2 linked regions of the Lichenihabitans psoromatis genome follow. The protein of the gene in region 2 interacts with the protein of the main gene of each other region in a pairwise test. Links are inferred from orthologs where the notes say so. Each region holds a gene or a part of one and is shown on either strand. Other genes may lie near its edges.

What was found.
Region 1: the proteins of EY713_RS14340 (region 2) and grpE interact in binary tests that used the Escherichia coli proteins (3 or more experiments, as listed by UniProt). The link is inferred for Lichenihabitans psoromatis from one-to-one orthologs.

The regions. Positions count from the first base shown.
Region 1 is NZ_CP036515.1:4,354,527-4,359,885, forward strand. The notes cover bases 38-2,856. They hold grpE (nucleotide exchange factor GrpE), read right to left. Parts: upstream 1,832-2,856; coding sequence 1,244-1,831; downstream 38-1,243. Other genes in these bases: EY713_RS20385 (methyltransferase domain-containing protein), read left to right, coding at 52-939; EY713_RS20390 (hypothetical protein), read right to left, coding at 951-1,217; EY713_RS20400 ([protein-PII] uridylyltransferase), read right to left, coding at 1,894-2,856. In the rest of the region: more of EY713_RS20400, read right to left, coding at 2,857-4,719; EY713_RS20405 (GNAT family N-acetyltransferase), read right to left, coding at 4,837-5,359. UniProt on the Escherichia coli protein: Participates actively in the response to hyperosmotic and heat shock by preventing the aggregation of stress-denatured proteins, in association with DnaK and GrpE. It is the nucleotide exchange factor for DnaK and may function as a thermosensor.
Region 2 is NZ_CP036515.1:3,085,736-3,093,704, forward strand. The notes cover bases 3,048-6,023. They hold EY713_RS14340 (Nramp family divalent metal transporter), read left to right. Parts: upstream 3,048-3,883; coding sequence 3,884-5,164; downstream 5,165-6,023. Other genes in these bases: EY713_RS14330 (ABC transporter ATP-binding protein), read left to right, coding at 3,048-3,314; mntR (manganese-binding transcriptional regulator MntR), read right to left, coding at 3,321-3,758; EY713_RS14345 (dienelactone hydrolase family protein), read right to left, coding at 5,181-6,023. Outside these bases: EY713_RS14315 (ABC transporter substrate-binding protein), read left to right, coding at 1-373; EY713_RS14320 (ABC transporter permease), read left to right, coding at 554-1,435; EY713_RS14325 (ABC transporter permease), read left to right, coding at 1,432-2,214; more of EY713_RS14330, read left to right, coding at 2,244-3,047; more of EY713_RS14345, read right to left, coding at 6,024-6,047; EY713_RS14350 (2Fe-2S iron-sulfur cluster-binding protein), read right to left, coding at 6,142-6,462; EY713_RS14355 (DUF934 domain-containing protein), read right to left, coding at 6,522-7,025; EY713_RS14360 (phosphoadenylyl-sulfate reductase), read right to left, coding at 7,025-7,759; EY713_RS14365 (nitrite/sulfite reductase), read right to left, coding at 7,764-7,969. UniProt on the Escherichia coli protein: H(+)-stimulated, divalent metal cation uptake system. Involved in manganese and iron uptake. Can also transport cadmium, cobalt, zinc and to a lesser extent nickel and copper. Involved in response to reactive oxygen.

The DNA of each region.
Region 1 (5,359 bases), 1.3 Mb from region 2 along the record:
AAAAGCCGGCTGCCCTTTCAACCGACGTCGCCTCGCGCCATAACGTCCGAGATGGCACAGACCCCCTTCTCGGCCCCCACGATCTTCGATCGACCGCTTCTGCGACATCGCCTCGCGCGGTCGCGTTCCGGCGGCGGGGACTTCCTGCTCGACCGCGCAGCCGAGGATGCTGTCGACCGGCTGGCTCCGGTGCAGCGGCAATTTCGCGATATTCTCGACCTTGGGACGGGCTCCCCGGCGCTGGCCGACCGACTTGCTGGCGCCCTGCCCGAGGCCCGTCTCGTGCGTTCGGCGCGGATCGCCGAAGCCGCCGATCCACGCTGGCTCACGGTCGTCGGCGACGAAGAACTGCTGCCGTTCGGGCCGGAGCGGTTCGATCTCATCATGTCGGTGCTGGCCTTGCATGCCGTCAACGACCTGCCCGGCGCTCTGGTGCAGATCCGCCGTGCGCTGAAGCCCGACGGTCTCGTCATCGCCTGCCTGATGGGGGGCCAAAGCCTAACCGAACTCCGAGCCGCGCTGACGCAAGCCGAAATCGAACTCACCGGCGGGGCCAGTCCACGCGTCGCGCCTTTTTCCGATCTTCGTGATCTTGGCAGCCTCATGCAGCGCGCCGCGCTGGCGCTGCCGGTCACCGATAGCGAACCGCTGACGGTGCGCTACAGCTCGATGTTCGGCTTGCTGGACGATCTTCGGGCCATGGGGGCCACCAACGCCATGGTCGAGCGAAGCCGGAAGCCGATGTCACGGTCTCTCCTGCTGCGGGCTGCCGCCATCTATGCGGAGCGGTTCAGCGACCCGGACGGCCGCGTTCGGGCGACGTTCGAGCTCGTCTGGCTATCAGGATGGGCGCCGCATGAAAGCCAGCAAAAACCGCTGAAACCCGGTTCGGCCAAGATGCGGCTCGCCGATGCGCTGAACGCCAAACCGATGGAATGAGGCACGCGGGCTCAGCGCCGCCCGCGATGCTCCGGCTTCACGTAGAACTCAGCCAGCGCCTCTTGCCGGAGCGGCTCGCCGGTTGTCTCGCGGACGAAATCCGCAATGCCGGCATCGTCCCAGCCGGCGGCACGCAAATGCTCGATCTCGTCCGAGATCATCGCAACGAAATGTGCCACATCGACGTGTTTCGGAGGCAACCCGAGCGCCACCCGCATCGCCGTGCTCACGGTCGCGATCTGATCGACCGTGAACAGAAGGTCGTCGGGCTCGCTCATGATTCGCTCCGATGTGATCGATGGGGTCAGTTGACCTTGGGGCCGCCGCGCGACACGCCGACCTTAGCGGCCCGCAACACGCGGTCGCCGATCGTATACCCGGTCTCGACGACCTGCTTCACGGTTCCGGACGGCATGCTCTCATCCGGCACCTCGAACAGAACCTCGTGTAGATTCGGGTCGAACTTCTTGCCTTCCGGCTCGATCGGCCGAACGTTAAAGCGGGCAAGCCGGGACAGCAGATCACGCTCGGTCAGTTCGACGCCTTCGACCAGGGTCTTGACCGCTTCCGACCCCGCGCGAGCCTCCGCCGGCAGGCTAGCGATAGCGCGGTGAAGATTATCGGCGACCGCCAGCATCTCGCGGGCGAAATTCGAGACGCCGTAAAGCTTGCTGTCCGCCACCTCCTTATCGGTGCGGCGACGCACATTTTCCATCTCGGCCATGGTCCGCAAAACCTTGTCCTTCAGGGTCGCGTTTTCGGCCGTCAGGTTTTCGAGGACGACGAACGGATCGGGCTCCCCTGCGGCACCCTGGGTCTGCGCGCGCTCATCATGTTGAGCAGCGGCGTCATCGACGGGGTCGATCGGATCGGCATTCGGATCAATCATCATTCACTCTATTTCACGTTCACTCGTCCGCGCATATCAGATGCGGCCCTGTAAAAATCAAGATTCTATGTGGATGGGCCGACCACCTCGGGCGCAGGCCGGGGCTGAACGGCGCGCTCCGGCGCACCGAAGATGCCCGATAACGTTCGGCGGATCAGCGTCTGCCGATTGGCGTCGAGGATCTTGGCGCCGGTGAGGTCGGTCACGTAGAAGGTGTCGACCGCCTTTTCGCCAAAGGTCGCCACATGCGCCGAGGCAATGTTCAAGTTCAGCCGCGCGATCGAGATGGTGAGATCGTAGAGCAGCGCCGGGCGGTCGATGCCGCTCACCTGAAGCACGGTATGCCGATTCGAGGCCTGATTGTCGACGATGACCTCGGGTTCGATCGGAAAGGTCGTATCGCGGCCCTTGGGCGGGCCGGCCTTCGCCGCGATCGCGTCGGACAAGCGAATTTCGCCACGCAGGGTCCGCGAAATCGCATTTGCGATACGGCCGGCGCGCCGCTCCTCGTCGGCATCCTGCTCGAACGCGCGCGACACCGAAAACGTGTCGAGCGCCAAGCCGTCAGTCGTCGTGAAGATCTGGGCATCGACGATATTGGCGCCGGCGGTCGCACAGGCCCCGGCGATGATCGAGAGAAGGCGCGGATGATCTGTCGTCACCAACGTCAATTCGGTGATGGCGCGGAACGCGTCGGTCTCGATCTTGATCACCAAAGGCGCGGATTGGCCCGCGACCGAGCGCAGCAATTCGGCATGGCGGACCTTGCTGGGCAGATCCACCCGCAGCCAATAGGGCGGATAATGCCGACCCACATAGGCGTTTAATTCCTCTTCCGACCACGTCGGCAACGCTGCCCGCAACTCGCTATGGGACGTTGCCAGGCGCTCGCCCCAGGCGATCGGCTGCGACTGGCCGACGATCAACCGCTCGGTCTCGTAATAGAGGGTCCGGAGCAATTGACCCTTCCAGCCGTTCCAGACCCCGGGCCCAACCGCCCGAATGTCGCAGATCGTCAGGATCAAAAGGCATTTCAACTGTTCGGTCGTCTGCACGATCTCGGCGAATGTCTCGATCGTGCGTCGGTCCGCGAGGTCGCGGCTCTGGGCCGTATTGGACATCACGAGGTGGTGCGCGATCAGCCACGCGACGAGGTCAGTCTCGGTTTCGCTGAGGCCGAACCGCGGCCCGATCGTGCGAGCAAGCTCGGCGCCCGCCGTCGAATGATCCTGCTCGCGGCCTTTGGCGACATCGTGCAGGAACACCGCGACATAGAGGGCGCGCCGAGCCGCGACGGTCGGCATCAGCTCATTGGCGAGCGGGTGGTCCTCCTTGGTGCGGCCGCCGTCGATCTCCGACAGGTTGCCGACAGCCCGCAACAGGTGCTCGTCCACCGTATAATGATGGTACATGTTGAACTGCATCATCGCGACGACACGGCCGAATTCCGGGATGAAGCGGCGAAGGACGCCCGCCTCGTTCATCCGGCGCAGCACGATCTCGGGCGAATTGCGCGATGTCAAAATATCCATGAAGAGCCGGTTGGCTTCCGGGTCGTGCCGGACTTTGGCGTCGATCCGGCGAAGCGACAGCGTCACGAGGCGCGTGGCGTCAGGATGGATCGGCAAAGCGTAATGGTCGGAGGCCCAGAACAGCCGGATCAAATTCACAGGATCCCGCTCGAACGCATCTTTATGCGCGACCGTGATGCGATCGACCTCGATCGCGAAGGTATCGCTGCCGGGGATCGTACGGATCTTTCGCAGCAGCGTCCCCATCAGGCGGTTGAGCGTCGCGGGAGGCTTGGCTTCCTTCTCCTCCATCGCCGCGCAGACGATGGCGGTGAGATCGCCGACGTCCTTGGCGATCAGAAAATAGTGTTTCATGAAGCGTTCGACGGCCGACAAGCCGTTGTGTGAGCCGTAGCCGAGCCGCTCGGCGATGACGCGTTGATAATCGAAGCTGAGGCGCTCCTCGGCTCGCCCGGCCAGCAGATGCAGGTGACAGCGCACCCGCCACAGAAACTCCTCGCAGCGCCGAAAGAGCTTGAACTCATGCCGAGTGAAGAGGCCGGCCGCGACCAGATCCTCGCTGTCGGAGACGCGGTAGACGTAATGGGCGATCCAGAACAAGGTGTTGAGGTCGCGCAGGCCGCCTTTGCCTTCCTTCACGTTGGGCTCGACGACGTAACGCGACACACCGGCGCGGTTGATCCGCACCTCGCGTTCGGCAAGTTTGGCGGCGACGAATTCGCGGGCGGTCTTTTGAACGACCTCCTTGTCGAACCGAGTTTGCAGGTCGGCGAACAATGCTTTGTCGCCCTCGATCCAGCGCGCCTCGATCAACGAGGTGCGAATCGTCATGTCGGCCTTCGCCTGCCGGATGCACTCATCCACCGACCGGGTTGCGTGCCCCACCTTTTGGCGCAAGTCCCACAAGACGTAGAGGATGGCCTCGACGACGCTCTCGCCCCAGGCGGTCTGCTTGTAGGGAAGCAGAAACAGCAGATCGATGTCCGAACCCGGCGCCAGTGTCCCCCGGCCGTAGCCGCCGACCGCGACGACACACAGGCGCTCCGCATCCGTCGGCTTGTCGAGTGGGTAGACGTGGCGCAGCACATAGGCGTGGATCGCCTGGATGATCTCGTCCTGCAGAGCCGCGAGACGGCGCGCGCAGTGAAGACCGCCGCCCTCTTCGAGGAACCTCTCCGTGATCGCGGCCCGCCCACTCGTCAGGGCGGTCCGGAAGAGTTCCACGACCGACTTTCGGATGCCCTCGCGCGGCGCCTCGGCGTCGGCATAAAGCGCCGCGATCGCACCCTCGAGCGCGACGCGATCGAGCGCCAGCGAATCACGGGCGGCGGATGACGGACGGAGCGAGACCATTGACATGGCGACATCCTAACGCGGGATCATGCGGATGGGTATGGTGCCGCTAACGCTTGCGATGCGCGCAAGGTCGCAAAATCGATGACCGTGACGTGGCCCGGGGTTAACCGGAAAGCACCCTCACATCGCCGAAAGTGCCTCCTGCGCCGGGAGATTTTTCCAGAAGAAGACGGCATCGGACGGAATGCCGTTCGGGTGCAGCGCATAGCCGGGGATGACACCAACCCGCTGATACCCGAGGCCAGCATAAAGCCGCTCGGCTAAACTTCCCGACGTCGTATCGAGACACATCAGCGTCTTGCCGCGCGCCGCCGCCTCGCGCTCCGCCCGCAACACAAGAGCCCGACCAAGGCCGCGCCATCTTGCCGATCGGTGCACCAGCAAACGCGACAATTCGGCCCGATGAGGCTGATTCTGCGGCGTTGCGAGAATGACCTGGACGGTCCCGCGTAACGCCTCCCCGATATAGCCGCCAAGAACCAGGCGGTGGCCAGCGAGGACGTCGTCGGCTGTTTCACGATAGACGGCCTCCGCCTCATGCGAGCTCAAGCCCTCCATGAAGGAGACAGATGCTCCGCCCTCCACGCAATCGAGCAGAATGGTCCCGAGATCGCCCGCGCCCCTCTCGATCGCCTCAGCATCG
Region 2 (7,969 bases):
TAACGCCTTGGCGGACCGCGACACGCTGAAGGGCAACCCGGAAGTCAAGGTCGTCGTGCCGAAGACCGGCGTCGTCGCCGGCGTCTACGCTCAGGCAATCAGTGCTTACGCGCCGCATCCGAACGCCGCCAAGCTCTGGATGGAATATCTCTATTCAGACGAGGGGCAGATCGGCTTCCTCAAAGGCTACTGCCACCCGATCCGCTTCCAGAACCTCGTCGACGACAAGAAGGTGGACGCCGCTCTCCTGGCGAAGCTGCCGCCGGCCGAAGCCTATGCGACTGCCGTCTTCCCGACGCTCGCCGAGCAGGATGCCGCCAAGCCGATCATCACGAAGCAGTGGGATTCGGTGGTCGGATCGAACGTTAAGTAATCCACGCCGAAACCCCCGGGAGCGTCGCTCCCGGGGGCCGCAATCGAGAGCGCTGGCGCGATCCTTGCTGGCTGATCGACGCGTGCGATGCGCGCGATGATCAGGCTGGCAGTCGGCAAGCGCAGCGCAGAAATCTTGCCGCCAAGGAGCACCATGGAGCAGACTGCCGCCAGCCTGACGATGCCCGCGATCAACAGCCCGCCCGCGCGATCGCAAGCCCGGATGTCGATGGCTTGGATCGGGATCGTGCCGTTTGCGGTCTTCGCGCTTCTCTTCCTGTTGTTGCCGACCGGCTTCCTTGTCGTCGGCGCTTTTCAGGATGCTGCCGGCAATTTTACATTTACGAACATCGTCCACCTGTTTCAGCCGACGATCCTCAGCGCCTATTGGATCAGCTTCGAGATCAGCGCCGCCTCGGCGCTAGGCGGAGCGCTTCTCGGCTTCATGCTGGCTTGGGCTGTCGTACTCGGCGGCCTGCCGAAATGGCTGCGTCCGACGCTGATGACATTTTGTGGCGTCGCCTCGAATTTCGCCGGACTACCGCTCGCCTTTGCGTTTCTCGCCACGCTCGGGCGTACGGGTCTCGTCACGGCTTTCCTGAGCCAAGCCTTCGACATCAACATCTATCGGTCGGGGTTCAATATCCTGAGCTTTTGGGGGCTGGCGCTCACCTATCTCTATTTTCAAATCCCGCTGATGGTTCTGATTTTGACGCCAGCGCTCGATGGTCTGAAGACCGAGTGGCGGGAGGCCTCCTCGATCCTCGGCGCAACACGGCGGCAATATTGGACCCATATCGCGTTGCCGATCCTGTGGCCGAGCCTGCTCGGCACGACACTCCTGCTCTTCGCTAATTCGTTCGGGGCGATCGCGACCGCTTACGGCTTGACCGGGAGTTCGCTCAACATCGTCACGATCCTGCTTTACGCGCAAATTCGCGGCGACGTGCTGCATGACCAGAACCTCGGCTATGCGCTGGCGCTCGGCATGATCCTGATCACCGGCCTCTCGAACGCGGCCTATATCGTCTTGCGGACCCGCAGCGAAAGGTGGCTGCAGTGAAGAGCGAAAGGATCGGCGCCTGGATCGCCCTGCTGATCGGCGCGAGCTATTTCATCATCCCGCTCATCGCGACGTTCGAGTTCTCGCTGCGGATCAAGCGTGGCCAATATAGTTTCGAGGCCTATCGCATCGTCTTTTCGGACCCGCGCTTCCAGGCGACGTTCCTCTATTCGACGATCGTCGCGGTCGCCACGATCGTCGTGGGCGTGATGCTGGTGGTGCCGACCGCCTATTGGCTCCAATTACGTCTGCCGCGTCTGCGTCCCTACGTCGAATTCATCACGCTGCTGCCCCTCGTGATCCCGGCCATCGTGCTCGTCTTCGGTTATCTCCGGATGTATAACTCGTCGTCCTGGCTGCCGATGACCGCGAACCCCACCAGCACCAACGTGCTGCTGACCTTCGGCTATGTCACGCTGGCGCTCCCTTACATGTATCGCGCCGTCGACACGGGACTTCGAACCATCGACGTGCGGCGCTTGACCGAGGCCGCACAGATTCTCGGCGCGCGCTGGCCGACGATCCTGTTTCGGGTGATCTTTCCGAATATCCGATCCGCCATCCTCAGCGGGGCTTTTCTGACTTTCGCGATCGTGATTGGCGAATTCACGCTGGCAAGCCTGCTCGATCGGCCTGCGTTCGGTCCCTACCTCCAGTTGGTCGGGGCCAACCGCGCCTACGAACCATCGGCCCTGGCCATCATTGCCTTCTTGGTCACCTGGGCCTGTATGGGCCTGATCCAACTCTTTGCCCGCGACCGAACCCTTGCGACATCCTGATCGTACAATCCCTCGAGCGAGGCTCTCCGATGAAGTTTCTTGAAATCGACGGCCTGCGGAAATCCTACGGGACCAATCAGGTGGTCAAGAATTTCGAGATCTCGGTCGAGCGCGGCGAGTTCGTCTCGTTCCTCGGCCCGAGCGGCTGCGGCAAGACCACCTGCCTCCGGATGATCGCCGGGTTCGAAACCCCCTCGCATGGCACCATCAAGGTTGCGGGAAAAGATATCACGCATCTGCCGCCGAACGAGCGCGACGTCGGCATGGTGTTCCAATCCTATGCCCTGTTTCCAAACATGACCGTGGCGCAGAACGTGGCGTTCGGGCTCAAAGTCGCCAAGAAACCCGCGGCCGAGATCAAGACGCGGGTCGGCGAAATGCTTGACCTCATCAAACTGCCGCAACTGGCCGATCGCTATCCCTATCAACTGTCGGGTGGCCAGCAGCAGCGTGTCGCCTTGGCGCGCGCCATCGCGACCAAGCCGCAACTCCTGCTGCTCGACGAGCCGCTCTCGGCACTCGATGCCAAGATCCGCGTGTCCTTGCGGGAGGAGATCCGGTCGCTGCAGCGCGCCCTCGGGATCACGACGATTTTCGTGACCCACGACCAGGAAGAAGCCCTGTCGATGTCCGATCGCATCGTCGTATTGAGCGAGGGGCGCGTCGAACAACTTGGCACGCCGTTCGATATCTACAATCACCCGAAAACGCGGTTTGTCGCTTCGTTCGTCGGAACCCTCAATGTTCTGTCGGGCCGCGTCATCGATGCCTCGCAGGCCCGCGTGTCCATCGACGGGCAGGAGGTCAAGCTGGGTCAGTTGGTCGATGGCGATGCGGGTGCCGTTTGCACGCTGGCGCTGCGGCCAGAAGCGATCGTGATCGGTCGCGCCGAGGGGGGAGCCAACAACCTCACGGGCCAGATCGAGGACGTGAGCTTTCTGGGCGCCGTCGTCCGCATTCGGGTGCGCTTCGGTGAAAACTGGGTCGTGCTGGACACGTTCAATTCGCCCGCTTCGCCGCCGCCCGAGCGTGGTGCGACCGTCACGGTCAGCTTTTCGCCGGCCGGCCTCATTCCGCTGCAGGAGCAACGCGCCGCCTGAGATGGATCAGCGGGTCAGTCGTTCGAAAGCTTTCAGTGTCTCGTCGCTGACATGATGTTCGATGCCTTCGGCATCTCGTTCGGCGACCTCGGCCGATACACCGATGGTCTTCAGGAAATTGACCACGATCTGGTGCCGGATCCGTGCCTGATCCGCGAGCGCGATGCCGGCGGGTGTGAGATGCAGATCGCCATACCGCTGCGCCAGCACGAAGCCTTCTCGTTTCAGGCGAGACACTGTCTTGGCCACGGTGGCTTGCGTGACACCGAAGCGGCAGGCGAGATCGATTGACCTTGCCTCGCCTTTATCGGCAATGAGCGCCGCGATCATCTCGACATAATCCTCGGTCAGCGCATTGCGACGCGCTTCGCGGGTGACGCGAAAGCCCTCGGCTTGTTCCAAAACCGCCAAAGCGGGTGCGACTCTTTTGGCGGCTTGCTGCAAAACTCGATCCGATCCGAATTCTGCCTTGACATTAACACAGCTCGCCACAACATTCGACTTAGCCAAGGCTAAGATTTGGAGCGATGTTTTTGGGACGTCTTCTCGCCACCGAGATACCTGCGACGATGACGGATCGAACGAGATCGGCCATTCGTGACGTGCTGGATGGTCGCCGCGGCGGACTGCGCGCGATCATGCCGTTCGTCGGCCCGGCTGTGATCGCCTCGATCGCCTATATGGACCCCGGCAATTTCGCGACCAACATCCAGGCGGGTGCCAAATATGGCTACCAGCTTTTGTGGGTCGTGGTTGTGGCGAACATCATCGCGATGTTGTTCCAGGCCTTGTCGGCCCGGCTCGGGATCGTCACCGGCCGCAACTTGGCCGAGCTCTGCCGCGATCATTTTTCCAAACGCGCGGTATGGGGCATGTGGGGCATCAGCGAGATCGCCGCGATGGCGACCGATCTGGCTGAATTCGTCGGTGGTGCCATCGGCCTGTCGCTGCTGTTCCACATTCCGCTTCTGGTCGGGATGATCATCACGGCCATTCTGACCTATGCGATTCTCATGATCGAGCGACGTGGGTTTCGCCCGCTCGAGCTTTGTATCGGCTCGCTCGTGACCGTGATCGGGCTCTGCTATCTCATCGAAATGTTTCTTGCACCCGTCGATTGGGCAGCGGTCGGGTTTCATGCCGTCGTCCCGCAGCTTGACGGCAGCGCGCTGACGATCGCGGTCGGGATCGTCGGTGCGACCGTGATGCCCCACGCGATCTATCTTCATTCCGGCCTGACCCAGCACCGCACCAATGTCCTCAACGATGGCGACCGCGCCAAGCTGCTGCGGTTTTCCAATCGAGAAGTTGTTGTGGCTCTGACCTTCGCCGGCCTCGTCAACATGGCGATGGTCATCATGGCCTCGAGTGCATTTCACGCCGGCCATAGCGATGTCGCCGAGATCGAGACAGCCTATCGGACGTTGACGCCGCTCCTGGGTTCGGCTGCCGCCGTCATCTTCCTGGTGTCGCTCATCGCGTCGGGTATTTCGAGTTCGGTGGTCGGCACGATGGCGGGCCAGATGATCATGCAAGGCTTCGTTCGCGTGTCGATCCCGGTCGCGATCCGCCGGCTTATCACCATGGTGCCGGCCTTCGTGGTCGTGGCGATCGGCGTGAACGTCACCGATGCCTTGGTCTACAGCCAGGTCGTCCTGAGTTTCGCGCTTCCGATCCCCATGATCGCGCTCGTGATCTTCACGCGCCGCGTCGACATCATGGGGCGGTTCGCGACCGGCAGACTGGTCGGCTACGCCGCCATCGCCGCGACCGTCGTGGTGCTGCTGCTCAACGTCGTGTTGATCTTGCAGGCGTGTGGCATCGCGGTGCCGCTGCTGCCGAGCGCCTGATCGAGGCTCTCGGCCTTCAGACGACGCCATATTGTTTGAACCAGCCTTGTGCGCGGGCCCAAGCATCCTCTGCGGCCGCCTTGTGATAGCTTGGGCGATAATCGGCGAAAAACCCGTGCGGCGTATCGGGATAGACCACGATCTCGGCGGGGCTCTTGGCCCGGCTCAGCCCAGCCCGCATCTGCTCGATGAGAGCTGCGGGGATGTTGTCGTCCTTGCCGCCATACAGTCCCAGCACCGGCGTCTTGATCGTACTCACGATGTCGAGCGGGTTTTGCGGCTTGAGGGTCGATGTCGGCGAAGCCTTCCCACCAAGGATGCCGTAGAAGGCGACGGCCGCTTTCAGGTCCTTTTTGTGCGCGGCATAGAGCCAGATGATGCGGCCCCCCCAGCAGAAGCCGGTCGCGCCAAGGCGCGCGGTGTCGCCGCCGCCGCTTGCCTTGGCGAACGCCACCGTGTTGTCAAGGTCCGCCATCACCTGGGCGTCCGGCACGTTCGGGACAATCTCGGTGACGATCTTTTGGATGTCGGCAGTGCTCGGATCACCCTGGCGGGCGTAGAGTTCCGGCGCAATCGCGTAATAGCCGAGCTTGGCGAAGCGGCGGCAGACATCCTTGATGTGTTCGTGAACCCCGAAGATTTCCTGGATCACCAGCATGACCGGAAATGGGCCGGGGCCGGACGGCATCGCCCGATAGGCCGGGATGTCGACCCCGAGCGAAGGCACCTGAACCTCGCCGGCCACCAAACCATCGGAGGAGGTCGTGATGGTCTGGGCCGAAACCGGCTGCACCGCCAGTGCGAATCCAAGCGCCAGGCTGGTTTTCAGGAAGGCGCGGCGGCCGCCGTCTGTGGCCGAAGAGTTCGTCGGGTCATCGCTCATGAATCATCCTGTCGAAAGGCATCGGCCGAGCCGCCGCATCGACCTTCTAAACGAGGATTGTGTCAGATCGCCGGACCGCCTGTCATCCTCGGCGTCAGTCCGGTTCCGACCCTGGCGCAAGCGTGACCTTAAGACCGTCGAGATCGGGACGCATCAAGATCTGGCAGGAGAGGCGGGAGTTCGGCTCGACATGCGGCGCCTCGTCAAGCTTATCCATCTCTTCATCGGTGGGCGGGATGAGGACGGCGGACCAGTCCGGATCGACATAAACATGGCAGGTCGCGCAGGCACAGGCGCCCCCGCATTCGGCTTTGATCCCGAGATCCCAGTCACGTATAATCTCCATGACGCGCCAGCCCTCGAGAGCCTCCACCCGGTGCTCAAAGCCCGCATGGTCGACGACCCGGAGCGTCAGCGTTGCGTCGCCATCGGAGCCTTGGTCACCACCGTCGCGATCGAGAACCTGCGCGTCGGTCAAAGCGCGCGTCGTGTCCAGGCGCGCGGCGTTCCGTCCCGCGTTTCGGGTCCGAACCCAGGCTGTCCAAACGTGGTCATGAACGGGCTTTTGCCGCTGCGGATCGCCTTCAGGGTAGGCTCGTTGTCGATCTCGAAAGCATCGAAGCCGCATCGGGCCATCAGTTGCAACTGATCCCACAACACGTCTCCGACAGCGCGCAACTCACCCTCGAAACCGTGCTCACGCAGGAGCGCGGCTTTCGAGAAGGCACGACCATCGCCGAACTTCGGGAACGCAAGAGCGATGACCCAAAAGCGAGGCAGGTCTTGGATGATGTCGTCGATCATCTCGCCGGCTTCCAGCACAAGACCGACCGGTTGATTGGCACCCTGCAACGTGTCGCGTACGGCCTTCCACTGCGCCAAGCCGAAGATGAGGCGCGCGCCTTGCGGGGCAGGGAGATCCGCAGACGCGGCTTGCCACTGATTGTCGATGAAGGCGCCGTTTTTGTATAAAGCCATCAGATCCCCGCCCCGCCACTGACGACCCCGAGGTGGATGCCGCATTCGGTTTTGGACTTACCCCGCCAACGGCCGGCTCGCGCGTCTTCGCCCGGCTTCACCGGTGAGGTGCACGGAATGCAGCCGATCGACAGGTAGTTCTTGGCGACGAGCCGATGCCGGGGCAAATCATGCGCGTCGAGATAGGAGAGGATGCGGGTGGCCGACCAACTCGCGAGTGGGTTGATCTTCGTCCGTGTGCCTTCGGCCTCGAACAGCGGCAGCGCGGCCCGCGTGTCGCTTTGAAACCGCTTGCGGCCCGTGATCCAGGCGTCGAAGCCGTCGACGGCGCGGCCTAGCGGCATCACCTTGCGGACTTCGCAACATTGGTCGGGGTTGGTCGACCACAAGAACGTCTCGGGGTCGAAGGCGGCGATATCCTCGGGCGTTGGTGAAAAGGCCTGGACGTTGGTGAGGCCGAGCAAGGCCACGAGTTCGTCCCGATAAGCCAGAGTCTCGGGGAATAAGTGACCCGTATCGACGAAAATGACCGGCGTCGCCGTGTCGATGGTCGAGACCATATGGAGCAAGACAGCCGAGTCCGCCCCAAAGCTCGACACCAATGCGATGCGGCCGGGATACAGGTCCTGGATCGCGAGCCGCAGGACTGCGCGCGCGTCGAGAGCGACGAAACGCTCCTCGAACCGTGACGCAGCCGTGTAGTCGCCGAAAAGACTGACGTCCAAAACGCCCATGGGACTAGATTCCTGCGCCCGTGTCTTTTTCGTAGAGCGCTTGCTTAAAGGGAGCCATGCCGACGCGGCGGAACGCCGTCAGGAACGTCTCGGATTTGTCGTGCCGCAGCCCAAGATAAGTGTCGACCACCGTCTCGACGGCATCGACCACGTCCTCGGACGAAAAGCCTGGGCCGGTCAGATCACCCAGCGAACATGTCTCGTCGGCGG